3 regions of the Polaromonas sp. UC242_47 genome follow, and region 2 is predicted to be linked to each of the others. Evidence: predicted binding sites of a transcription regulator. Region 2 holds the regulator's gene; each other region holds the start of a gene.
What was found. Region 2 encodes sigma-54, which starts transcription at its own class of promoters, with help from an activator protein. Its sites were predicted from a motif close to TGGCANGNAANCTGCTTT; they were not measured.
Positions count from the first base shown of each region.

Region 1: the regulator sigma-54 is predicted to act here: its motif matches at 1,924-1,941, upstream of ACHMXK_RS19970 (PEP-CTERM sorting domain-containing protein).
Region 3: the regulator sigma-54 is predicted to act here: its motif matches at 2,045-2,062, upstream of glnA (type I glutamate--ammonia ligase).

Region 1 is NZ_JBIOAO010000001.1:4,112,896-4,116,851, reverse strand. Features, by position in the region: gene ACHMXK_RS19980 (MgtC/SapB family protein) at 1-462, opposite strand, end outside; gene ACHMXK_RS19975 (hypothetical protein) at 622-819, opposite strand; gene ACHMXK_RS19970 (PEP-CTERM sorting domain-containing protein) at 914-1,843, opposite strand; partial or broken gene ACHMXK_RS19965 (transglycosylase SLT domain-containing protein) at 2,453-2,806, opposite strand; gene ACHMXK_RS19960 (VanZ family protein) at 2,855-3,956, opposite strand, start outside.
Region 2 is NZ_JBIOAO010000003.1:288,425-292,380, reverse strand. Features, by position in the region: gene ACHMXK_RS23055 (class I SAM-dependent RNA methyltransferase) at 1-1,284, opposite strand, end outside; gene ACHMXK_RS23050 (RNA polymerase factor sigma-54) at 1,417-2,952, opposite strand; gene lptB (LPS export ABC transporter ATP-binding protein) at 3,164-3,931, opposite strand; partial or broken gene lptA (lipopolysaccharide transport periplasmic protein LptA) at 3,942-3,956, opposite strand, start outside.
Region 3 is NZ_JBIOAO010000001.1:1,666,912-1,670,867, reverse strand. Features, by position in the region: gene ACHMXK_RS08250 (hypothetical protein) at 1-430, opposite strand, end outside; gene glnA (type I glutamate--ammonia ligase) at 578-1,993, opposite strand; gene ACHMXK_RS08240 (competence/damage-inducible protein A) at 2,218-3,042, opposite strand; gene ACHMXK_RS08235 (EI24 domain-containing protein) at 3,066-3,956, opposite strand, start outside.

The DNA of each region.
Region 1 (3,956 bases), on a different contig from region 2:
CAGCGGCACCAGCGCCAGTATGGCCAGGGCCAGCAGCGTGGCCAGCAAGGCCGTGAGTTCGCGCCCCAGGCCCGCGGCCACCCCCATGGCGGCGGTCAGCCACAGGCCGGCCGCCGTGGTCAGGCCTTTCACGTCGCCCAGCTTGTCGCCCTTGAGGATGGTGCCCGCGCAGAGGAAACCCACACCGGCGGTGATGCCCTGAATCACCCGGCTCATGTCGTCCGGCCCCATGCCGGTTTGCTGCGACACCAGCACAAACAAGGCCGCACCCATGGCCACCAGCATGTGGGTGCGCACGCCGGCCGCCTGGCCTTTGTGTTCTCTTTCCCAGCCGAGCAAGCCACCCAGCAAGGCCGCCATCAACAGGCGCAAGACCACGCGGGTGGTCTGGGCCAGATCGGGCAGGTCCGAAAATTCGGCGGCCAGGGTGCTGGCAATTTGTTGCCACCAGGTGGGGTTCATCGTGAGGGCTCCTGCGCAAAGGGGAAGCGCTCAATTTAGCTGGTGCGCCCTCAGGAAGACATAGGCGCAAGCCTACAAAACCGCCGGACAAGCGCGCCTTTCATCCGGGTATCAAGCCTTTTAGGCCCCCAGCCCTTGTCGGATGGATGCAAGCAGCTATCAGTTTGGTAGCGAAGCCGGTGCGCCGGCCGCTGCTCGGGGCATTTTTTCGTCAGGCGGTGGCGCACTGGCTTCGCGCAGTCCCACGGTGCCCAGCCGGGCTTTCAGCGATTGCGGCTGGCCGGTCAGCAGGGCGGCTCGTGGCTGCTGGCGCTGGCGGCGTACTGGTTCTGGCTGCAGGTGGTGTGAAACGCACACGCAGGTGGGGCCTGGAATGGACGGGGCAAAAAATGGCACCGCTGCCGGTGCTATGTTCTCAGCCCGGGGTCTGTTGCCCCGGGGTGCCTAACGCTTAAACCGCATTGGATTTTTTGCGCTGTGCCAGGTACAACCCGCCCAGAGCTGCCAGCACCAGCGGCAAACTGTCGGGTTCAGGAACATTGTTGGGATCGCAAGGCGGCTGGTTGGGCTGGCCACACACAATCACGCCGCCGCCGCCTGCAAATCCACCGCCGAGCACCACCGTGTCATCCAAAATATTGGCTGCAAAATTATTGCCATTACCCACGATCAAGGACTGCAACGCACCGAAGCCACCTTCGAAATACGCATGCCATGGTGTCGCGTTGGAAATATCGGTGTTGGTCAAGCCGGGGAACTGCGCGTTACCTTGGACCGTCAGCTGTAACTCGCCGGAATTGGCAATGCCACCCGAGTTGTCACCTTTGACCACCAGCGTGGGCAACAGCGAGGTCAACCAGCCATAACCAATGCTGCTGTTGGCCTGTTCCTGGGTGAAGAGTCCACCGCCTGCCGCCAGATAGTTGTTGATGGCCGTGCCATTTAGATTGACCACGGCCAATTGGATGTCGTTGATGCCGCCAGTTACATTGTTGGCTACCGTAGGCATATAAATGAAACCTGCATTCGACAAATTGACCGCACCCGTGTTGTTGAAGAAGTTGGTGATGTCGGTGGTAGAGGTCAGTTGGGTGGAGGTCCAGCCCGTCAGTCCTGCCAAGCTAAAAGCACTGCTGAACGCGGCGCTGGCCTGACTGCCGTTACAGCCAATACACACCGCATTGGTCTGTCCGTTGCTCACAGCTCCGCCGATATTGCTCATGGCCAGTTGCATGAATTTCCAACCCGTTTGATTGGCTCCTCCCGAGAAGAAACCATGGTCATCCATATCGGTGCCTGCAATGATGATGGGTCCGGCATGGGCCACGCTAAAGCCTAGCACCAGGGCGGTGGCGGCCAGAATTTGCTTGATCTTTTTCATTGTGCTTGCCTTAAATGGTTGTGGTTGGAGGGAGGGAGCCACGGGTAAATAGTTTGGTTTCCCGAACTTTCAAAGCACCCAGAGCAAATTCCGGTCCAGCTTTGTAGAGGTGAAAAATATCCTTTTATTTCAATGGTTTACGTTGATTTTTTGAGATGCCTGGGAGGCGCTTGAATAAGGTTGTGTAAACATATTCGACATTTTTTGCGCATGGTTTGTAGCGTCAAAGTGAGCTGCTGCTGGTCTTGAAGCGCCCGGACATACCGCTGCACACCCATGGCAGCGAAACCGATCTCCGTGACTTCGTGAAAAGCGCAAAGTCAGCGGGGGCACGCGCCGTGATCTGGGCCGTCAGTGTCGTGACACCTTTGCCAGCCTGAAGAAAACCTGCCGCAAACTGGGCATCTCTTTCTGGCTGTACTTGCTTGATCGCGTATCCCTGAGCAACACCATCCCGCCACGGTGGACTCTCATTCGCAACGCTGCGGCTGCTGCTGCTGCTGGCTTGCCTTGAGCTATTGAGAAGTTACTATTTCAGGCCTCTAACCCTTTGGGTTCGGGTGCCGGCAGCTATCAAGTTTGTAGCGAAATAGATGCGCGAGCCGCTGCTCAGGGCATTTTTTCGTCAGGCGGCGGGGCCGAGGCTTCGCGCGGTCCCACGGTGCCCAGCCGGGCTTTCAGCGACTGCGGCTGGCCAGTCAGCAGCTCAGCGTAGTTGGTGGTGTTGGACAACACTTTTTTCACGTAGTCGCGGGTTTCGGCAAACGGCACGTTTTCGGCCCAGATCGCGGCTTCCAGCACCGGCCCGTTGCGTCAGGCGCGCGGCCGGCCGGGACCGGCGTTGTAGGCGGCGGCGGCCAGCGGCATGGCGCCGCCGAAGTCGTCGAGCGCACGTTTGAGGGAGGCCGTGCCGATCACGATGTTGGTGTCGCGGTCGTTGATCTGGTCGGCGGTGAAACTGGTCAACGCAGCCGCCCGGCTGTCCCCTGGGCCGATCTGCGAGCCGGAAGCTCAAGCCCTGCGGTGTCTATGGCGGTAGACCTTTTTCTTGCGCCGCATGCCGGCGTGGCCGAGCGCGGCCACCAGCCAGCCCATGGCCAGCGCGGTCAGCACCGATGAAATTTCAGCCGTGCGGCCGGGCAGGTAGCGCTGGCTCCATTCGCAAGCGAAAGCCAGCGCCGCCACGCACAAGGTCGTGCCCACAAGCACCCAATCCATGCGCGCGGTGCTCCAGATAATGGCGCCGAAACACAGGGCTTCAAAGGCCACCGAGGTCACCGCGGCTTCGATGCTGCCTTCGAGCGACGAGGCGAAAGGCCGCCAATGCATGGCGGTGGGGAAGTCCTGGAATTCATACGGTGCGAGTGCGTAGACCAGGTAGCTCGCCACCGCAATCAGCAGCACCACCATCAGGCGCAGGCGCTCGGGCATGAAATCCGTGGACAGCCACAGGATGAAGCCGCCGGCGATGCCAAACACCACGGCCAGGCCGGGCGACTGGCCGAGCACGACGAATTTGCCGGCCAGCATGCACAGGGTCACCAGCCCCGCCAGTGGCCGCACCAGCCTGCCCACCGAGGCCGAACGCAACAGCTGCGCCAGCGCCTCCAGGCCGATCAGGGTCATGCCCACGTGAGTCCACATGCGGCGCGGTTGCCAGGGATCTTGTTGCCACAGTGACTTGACGTTGTCATAGACCGAAGACACATCGAAGGTGGGAATCAACGGAAACAGTTCGGCGATCACCCAGATGGCCAGCATGAGGACGGCAAAACGGTCGGCGGTGCGCAGCCCCGGGTGGCGCTGCATGACACCGTTCAGCGCCTGGACCGACAGCCTGCCAGCCCACCAGCCCGCCACGTGGCCCGTCATATTGAACACGATGTCGGAGGCCGCGGGCGTGCGCGGCAGGTATTTCTGCAGCCACTGCAGCACGCTGGCCACCACGAGCGCGATCACGAACCAGATCCAGAAATGCGTCCACTGGCGCTGCCGGCCGTCGTAGTGCCAGGCCAGCAGCCAGCCCAGCGGCAGGAACAGCACGATGTTTTCCACCAAATCGATCACACCGACCTGGCCGATGTAGATGAAGTCCTGCGGCTGATCGAAATTC
Region 2 (3,956 bases):
CCACATCGGCACGCGGCGCGATTCTTTCAGGCGCATTTTCTGCGGCAGCTTCATGTCGGGTGTCAGCACATGGGCGGTCCAGCCGGCGTAGTTTTTCTTCCAGTGGCTGGCCAGTTGTGGAAAGAAATCCGAGGCTTCTTCGCCGCTGGCGGTCTGCGCCTGCTCGCGGCCCGGGTTGGCGCTGCGGTCGCGCCGCGGGCCGTCCTCGGAATCCGCGCGATCATCTTGCGGCACAGGCTGGCCGAACTCATCGATGCCCTGGCCCTGGAATTGCGCGGTGCGGCGCTGGTCGCGGCCCTGCACCGAAGGAATACCGGCCACACCGGCCACATCAATCCGTTCGCCATAAGGCGGGTTCACCAGCATCACACCGGACGGCGCGGGCGGCATACGTTGCAGGGCGTCGCCGCCGCGCAGTTGTATGGCGCTGGCCACACCGGCCCGTTCGGCGTTGCGCTCGGCAAAATCGACCATGCGGAAAGACACATCGCTGCCAAAGATGGGCGCGGTTGGTTCGGTGATGGCGGCTTCGGCCTGGTCCAACAAGCCTTCCCAGACATGGGGCTGGAAAGGCACAAATTTTTCAAACGCAAAACGCCGGCCCATGCCGGCCGCGATGTTGCGGGCGATCTGCGCCGCTTCAATCACGATGGTGCCGGAGCCGCAGCAAGGGTCATAGAGCGGCACGCCTTGTTTGCACAGCCCTTCTTCGCCGCTCCAGCCGCTGGCGGCCAGCATAGCGGCGGCCAGGGTTTCCTTCAACGGGGCGTCGCCCTTGTCTTCGCGCCAGCCGCGCTTGAACAGCGGCTCGCCCGAGGTGTCGATGTAGAGGGTCACGGTATCCACCGTCAGGTGCACGTACACACGCACATCGGGCCAGCGGGTGTCGACATCGGGGCGCACATCGTATTTATCACGGAAGCGGTCGGCGATCGCGTCCTTGATCTTGAGCGCGGCAAAGTTCAGGCTGGTCAGCGGGCTGTGTTGCGCTGTGATCTCGATCTTGAAGGTCTGTTTGGGCGTGAACCAGATTTCCCAGGCCACGGCGGCCGCCGCGTTGTAGAGGTCTTGTTCGCTGCGGTACTGGTTGTGCTGCAGCTCGATCAGCACGCGCTGGCTCAGACGGCTGTGCAGGTTGAGCTGCATCGCGTCGCGCCAGGAGCCGGCCACCTGCACACCGGCGCGCCAGGCCTTGCCCTGGGTGCCGGTGATACGTTTGACCTCGGCGGACAGCAGTTCCTCGACACCCGCGGCGCAAGGTAAAAATAATTGAAGTTGGTTCATATGGGGTGCCTCTAGGGGCTCCGGGGAATGGGGTGATCGGGAAACAGGGCCAAGGGCGCAGGACACCGGCAGGCAGGAGGTGCTGGAGGATGCCGGACCCCGCGCCCGGGCACCGGAGGTACAAAATCCTCTTTACAGCGATTTTCGCAGGTTCGCCGGGGCGATGCGCAAAGCCTCGCGGTACTTGGCCACGGTGCGGCGTGCGCACTCGATACCCTGCTCCTTGAGCATTTCGGAAATCTGGTTGTCGCTCAGTGGTTTGGTCAGGCTCTCGGACGAGACAAACTGCTTGATCAGCGCCCGCACCGCCGTGCTGGAGGCATTGCCGCCGGTTTCGGTGCCCAGCGCCGAGCCGAAGAAATACTTGAGCTCGAAGGTGCCAAACGGCGTGTTCATGTATTTGGCCGTGGTCACACGCGAGATGGTGGACTCGTGCAGGCCCAGCTCGTCGGCGATTTCGCGCAGCACCAGCGGGCGCATGGCGAGTTCGCCGTGGGTGAAGAAGTTTTTCTGCCGCTCGACAATCGCGCTGCTGACCCGCAGGATGGTGTCAAACCGTTGCTGGATGTTTTTGATGAACCAGCGCGCTTCCTGCAGGCGCTGCTGCAGGGCCTGGCCGTTCTGGCCCCGGTTCTGCTTGAGCGCATTGGCATAAATGTCGTGCACGCGCAGGCGCGGCATCACGTCGCTGTTGAGCGAGACCTTGAAGCCGCGGCCGGACTTGACCACGATCACATCGGGCACGATCAGGTTGCGCTCGACATTGACAAAACGCCGGCCCGGCTTGGGGTCCAGCCGGGCGATCAGCGCCATCGCGGCCTTGATCACGGTGTCGGGAAAACCGCACAGCTGCGACAGACGTTTGACGTCGCGTCGGGCCAGCAACTCCATGGGTTGCTGGCACATGGCGATGGCGGCGCGGGTTTCGTCGCAGTTTTTGTGGTCCAGCAACTGCAGGCCCAGGCATTCGGCCAGGTTGCGCGCGCCCACGCCGGCCGGCTCCATGTGTTGCAGCAGCTTCAGGGCCACGGTGAACTCGTGCACCAGTGCGTCGAGTTGTTCCAGGTCATCCCCGGCCAAGCCGGCGGCCAGAGCGGCCAGGCTGTCTTCGAGGTAACCGTCGTCGTTCAGCGACTCGATCAGGAAATGCAGCGCCGCCCGGCCTTCGTCCGACAGGCGCAGGGACAAGGCCTGGCGATGCAAATGGTCTTGCAGCGACTCATGGCTGCGCGCCAGATCGGCGGCATCGACTTCGCTGTCGTCATGGTTGTTTTTGCGCGGCGCGGCGTCGCCGCCCCACTCGTTGTCGTCGGGCGCGATGTCGACACTGCCGTCGCCCTCCCAACTTTCCTCGAGTTTGGCCTCGCTGCTGGGTTCAGCATCATTTTGACCTGTAGCCCCCACCCCGTCTGCACTGACAGCTATGGAATCCGTAGCGGATTCAAATTCACGGGTTTCCTGGCTGACCGGCGTGTCGGCCTGGACCAGGCCAAAATCCTCGCGCGGCGCGGCCTCTTCGGAAACTTCAAGAAACGGGTTTTCGTCGAGCATCTGCTCGACTTCCTGGCTCAGCTCCAGGGTGGAGAGTTGCAACAGGCGAATCGACTGCTGCAACTGGGGCGTCAGCGCCAGATGCTGCGAAACGCGTAATGACAGACCCTGTTTCATGGTGCCCCCACGCTCCCCACTGCGTGTGGTTCACTGCCCCCCGAGGGGGCTGGCCTTGCTTGGGGCGGCCCGGCGCGGCGGCCGGCGTGTGCCCGTGATTTTCTTGCCAGCAGGGGGCTGCGCAGCCGGCTTTGCCGGGCCGCAGGCGCCGCCCCCTGCAGGGGGGAGGGCGCTACACGCAGTGAGCGACAACGGGGGGGAGCCAAAGTGATCACATCTTGAAATGTTCGCCCAGGTAAACCCGGCGCACATCGGCATTGTTCACAATTTCAGAAGGGGTGCCCGTGGCCAGCACATGGCCGTCGCTGATGATGCAGGCATGGTCGCAAATGCCCAGGGTTTCGCGCACGTTGTGGTCGGTAATCAAAACGCCGATGCCGCGCGACTTCAGGAAACCGATGATGCGCTGGATCTCGATCACGGCAATCGGGTCGATACCGGCAAACGGTTCGTCCAGCAGAATAAAACGCGGCTGCGTGGCCAGCGCCCGGGCAATCTCGACACGGCGTCGCTCGCCGCCCGACAGGGCCGGCGCCGGTGAATCACGCAGGTGGTCCACGCGCAAGTCCTGCAGCAAGGCGTCCAGGCGTTCGTTGATGGCCTTGGCGCTCAACGGCTTGCCGGCTTCGTCGGCCTGCAGTTCCAGCACGGCGCGCACATTCTGCTCGACCGTGAGTTTGCGGAAAATCGAGGCTTCCTGCGGCAGATAACTCAGGCCCAGGCGCGAACGCTTGTGGATGGGCATGTGTTCGATGGACTGGCCGTCGATGGTGATCTCGCCCGCATCGGCGCGCACCAGCCCGACGATCATGTAAAACGACGTTGTTTTGCCGGCGCCGTTGGGGCCCAGCAGACCCACAACCTCGCCTTTTTGCACCGCCAGCGAGACATCCCTGACCACCTTGCGGCTGCCGTAGGCCTTTTGCAGGCCGGTGGCCACCAGGCGGCTGATGGGCGCGTTTTCCGGAGACTCGGTCATGGAGGCGGTGTTATTTTTTGTCATT
Region 3 (3,956 bases), on a different contig from region 2:
TTTCTTTCATCTCCGCCACCCGGTCCAGGTAACGCTGGTGGTTGCGCCCTTCGATGCCCTGTTTGTCGGGCTCGCCGTTGTTGTACTCTTTGAGCTGCTCGGCCAGTTTGAGCTCGGCCTTTTTCAGTTCAGCCTCAAGAATGGCCCGCATATCGCTGTCACGGGCGCGCTGCTCGCTGTTGCTGGACGCTGGCGCGGCCTGCACCGCCGAGGCCACACGCACGGACGGCCGGCTCACCGGCGTGCCCTGGACCACGGTGACATTGCCACCTTCGATCGGCTTGCAGCCGCGTGCCTGCGCATCCTTGGCGTTGTTGATGTATTCGGTGCCGGTTTTGCCGCTGCAACGGAAAATGCGCTCCTGGGCAACAACGCTGGAGACACCGGCAACAAGAACAAGAGAGATTGAAAGAAGTACTGTAGGTTTCATGCGTAACCCCATGTGCCGATTAAGGCCTGGACGGTCTGCCAGTATCCTGCAAAGGTCTTGAAATGCAAAACCCTGCAGGCGATAAACACAGGGCCCATAAAAAAGGACGGCCAAAGCCGTCCTTTTTTGACCACAAACTGTAAAAAATTACAGGGAGTAATACATCTCGAACTCGATAGGGTGCGTGGCCTGGCGCAAGCGCGTCACTTCACCCATTTTCAGTTCAATGTAGGCGTCGATCATGCTGTCGGTGAACACACCGCCCTTGGTCAGGAAGCCGCGGCCCACGTCAAGTGCGTCCAGGGCCTGGTCCAGGCTGTGGCAGACGGTTGGCACTTTCGCATCTTCCTCGGGCGGCAGATGGTACAGATCTTTCGTCGCGGCTTCGCCGGGATGAATCTTGTTTTCCACGCCGTCCAGACCGGCCATCATCAGGGCCGAGAAGCCGAGGTAAGGGTTCATCAGTGGATCGGGGAAGCGTGCCTCGATGCGGCGACCCTTGGGGTTGGCCACATAAGGGATGCGGATCGACGCCGAGCGGTTCTTGGCCGAATAAGCCAGCTTGACCGGCGCTTCGTAACCAGGCACCAGGCGCTTGTAGCTGTTGGTGCCGGGATTCGTGATCGCATTGAGCGCACGGGCGTGCTTGATGATGCCGCCCACGTAGTACAGCGCGAAGTCGGACAGGCCGGCATAACCGTCGCCGGCAAACAGGTTTTTGCCGTCTTTCCAGATCGACTGGTGCACGTGCATGCCGGAACCGTTGTCGCCAACGATGGGTTTGGGCATGAAGGTGGCAGTTTTGCCGTAGGCATTGGCCACGTTGTGCACCACGTATTTCAGCAGCTGTGTCCAGTCGGCGCGCTCGACCAGCGTGCTGAAACGGGTGCCGATTTCGTTCTGGCCGGGGCCAGCGACTTCGTGGTGGAACACTTCAACCGGGATGCCCAGCGATTCGAGGATCAGGGACATCTCGGCGCGCATGTCTTGCGTGCTGTCAACCGGTGGCACGGGGAAATAACCGCCCTTGACGGTGGGCCTGTGGCCGCGGTTGCCGCCTTCGAGCTTGGTGCCCGAATTCCAGGGCGCTTCGTATTCTTCGATCTTGAAGAAGGTGCCCGACATGTCGGTGTTCCAGCGCACGTCGTCAAAGATGAAAAATTCTGGTTCTGGTCCGAAGAAAGCCGTGTCGCCCAGGCCGGTGGCCTTGAGGTAGGCTTCGGCGCGTTTGGCGATGGAACGCGGATCGCGGTCATAAGCCTTGCCGTCGCTGGGCTCGACCACGTCGCAGCTCAGCAGCAGCGTGGTTTCTTCAAAGAAGGGATCGATGTTGGCCGTGTTGGCGTCAGGCATCAGCTGCATGTCGGAGGCTTCGATGCCCTTCCAGCCGGCAATCGAAGAGCCGTCAAACGCATGGCCCGAAACGAATTTGTCTTCGTCAAAGTGGGACACAGGCACGGTCACGTGCTGCTCTTTGCCCCGGGTGTCGGTAAAACGGAAGTCAACAAACTTGACTTCGTTTTCCTTGACCATTTTCATGACGTCTGCGACGGTCTTTGCCATCAGAATCTCCTGTTGCTGGATGGTGGTTAAAAAATATGCTCGTGCTGGGTGAATGCACTTTTTATGCCAAACCCGATGGCCGGTGTTTTTATGCCAAGCCTTCGATTGTGCCGCCATCTGGCGCGGGATGAGCCAATGGCGAGCCTGCCAGGCCGGAAAAATCACTCACACCCAAAAAGCACCAAATAGGTGCAAACCAACTAACTCGTTATTGGTGCATTCATTTATCGCACCAATTCAGGGCCTAATTTGGCATTAAATGTGTGCAAGCCGGCCAGCAACGCCGGAAAAGCGGCGTTGACCAGTTCCGGCGGGCCTTTCACGCCCAGCTCGATATGCCGGCCGTATTCGGGGTGGTCCACGCTGGGCAGGCTGAACACCTTGACGCCGCTGTAATTGGCCTCGATGGCCAGCATCAGTGGCGTCAGCGTTGCCTCCATGGAGCCCATCACAATCACGGATTTTTCGGCGTAGGCCGATTGTTGGTGCAAGTCGGCGTGGTCGGTGTCCAGCACCCACTCGATCATGGGCCAGGCCATCACCGGGAAGCCCGGCACGAAATGAACCGCCCCCGCACCGGCCCGGCAGCTGAAACCGGGGATTTTGTTGTAAGGATTGGGAATGATCGCTGCGCCCACCGGAAACATGCCCATGTTCAGGCGGTGGATATTGTCGTGCCGGTCCGGCTCATACGGCACGCCCTGCTCTTTGGCAACGTCCTGCATGCGTTCGCGGATCAGGGCCTCGGCCTTCGGGTGCAAGGCCAACGCCACACCCAGGGCATCGGCGGCGCATTGGCGCGTGTGGTCGTCCGGCGTGGCGCCTATGCCGCCGCAGGAAAACACCACGTCGCCCGAGGCCCGCGCCGCGGCAAAAGCACGTGCCAGCACCGCGGTGATACGCGCCGGCTCGTCCCCCACGTAGTCCGCATAACTGAGCTGCAGGCCACGCGCCGCCAGCAGCTCGATGGTTTTGGGCAGGTGTTTGTCGGCACGTTTTCCCGAGAGGATTTCGTCGCCGATGATGATGAGTCCGAAGTGAGTGCTCATGATGAAACGCCTGAAAAAAGGGGTTACGGCTGTTGTCCAGGTCCACCAAAGGTCGGCGCAGCCTCGCCTGCCACGCCGGCCGACGGCGCGGGCGAAACCTCGTCCGCTATGGATTCAATAGCTGCTTGCGCAAGTGGGTCGGGGGCTATGGCTACTTTTTGCTTGCGAAGTTGTTCCAGGGCCGCCAGCGTGTAATGGGCAAACCAGAGCGAGGAAAAAGCAAACACCAGGGTGTAAATCCAGATCGCCACCGGCACCAGGATGGGCGCCATGGCGACAAACATCGCGCCCGAGGCCCAGATCAGGCTGGGTGCGGCGCCCAGGTAACCACTGAGCACGCCGATCAGCAGCAGGCTGGCGCGGTGCTGGCGGAAGATCTCCCGCCGCTCCTCGGCGCTGGCGTGGTCCACCAGCGCGTCATAAGACATCACCCGGTAGGTCAGCCAGCCCCAGATCAGCGGCGGCAGGACCAGAATCAAGGGCGGGATCAGCCACAGCGGAATCGACACGAGCAGCGCCAGCACGGCCAGCGAGGTGGACCCCAGCGACCAGAACAGGCTGGTCATCAGCGAACCGCCTTTTTTGCGCTCCAGCAGCGGGAAACGGCGCTCGGCCACCAGGGCCACCATGGCCGGTGTCATCAGCAGTGCCACAAACAGCAGCGACACGATGACGATCACCGGGATCGCCAGAAACAGCAGCAATGCCGGCGCCAGCACCACACGCAGATTGCCAAACCCCACACCTTCGAGCCAGCGCGCCATGGCATTCAGCAGCTCGTAACCCTCCAGGCCGGAACGCACGGCGGACAAGGCGTCTTCCCAGAAAAAATAACCCAGCCCCAGCGAAATGACCACCATGATGATCAGCGGCAACACCGACAGCGCAATCACCCGCGGGTGCAGGCAGTACAT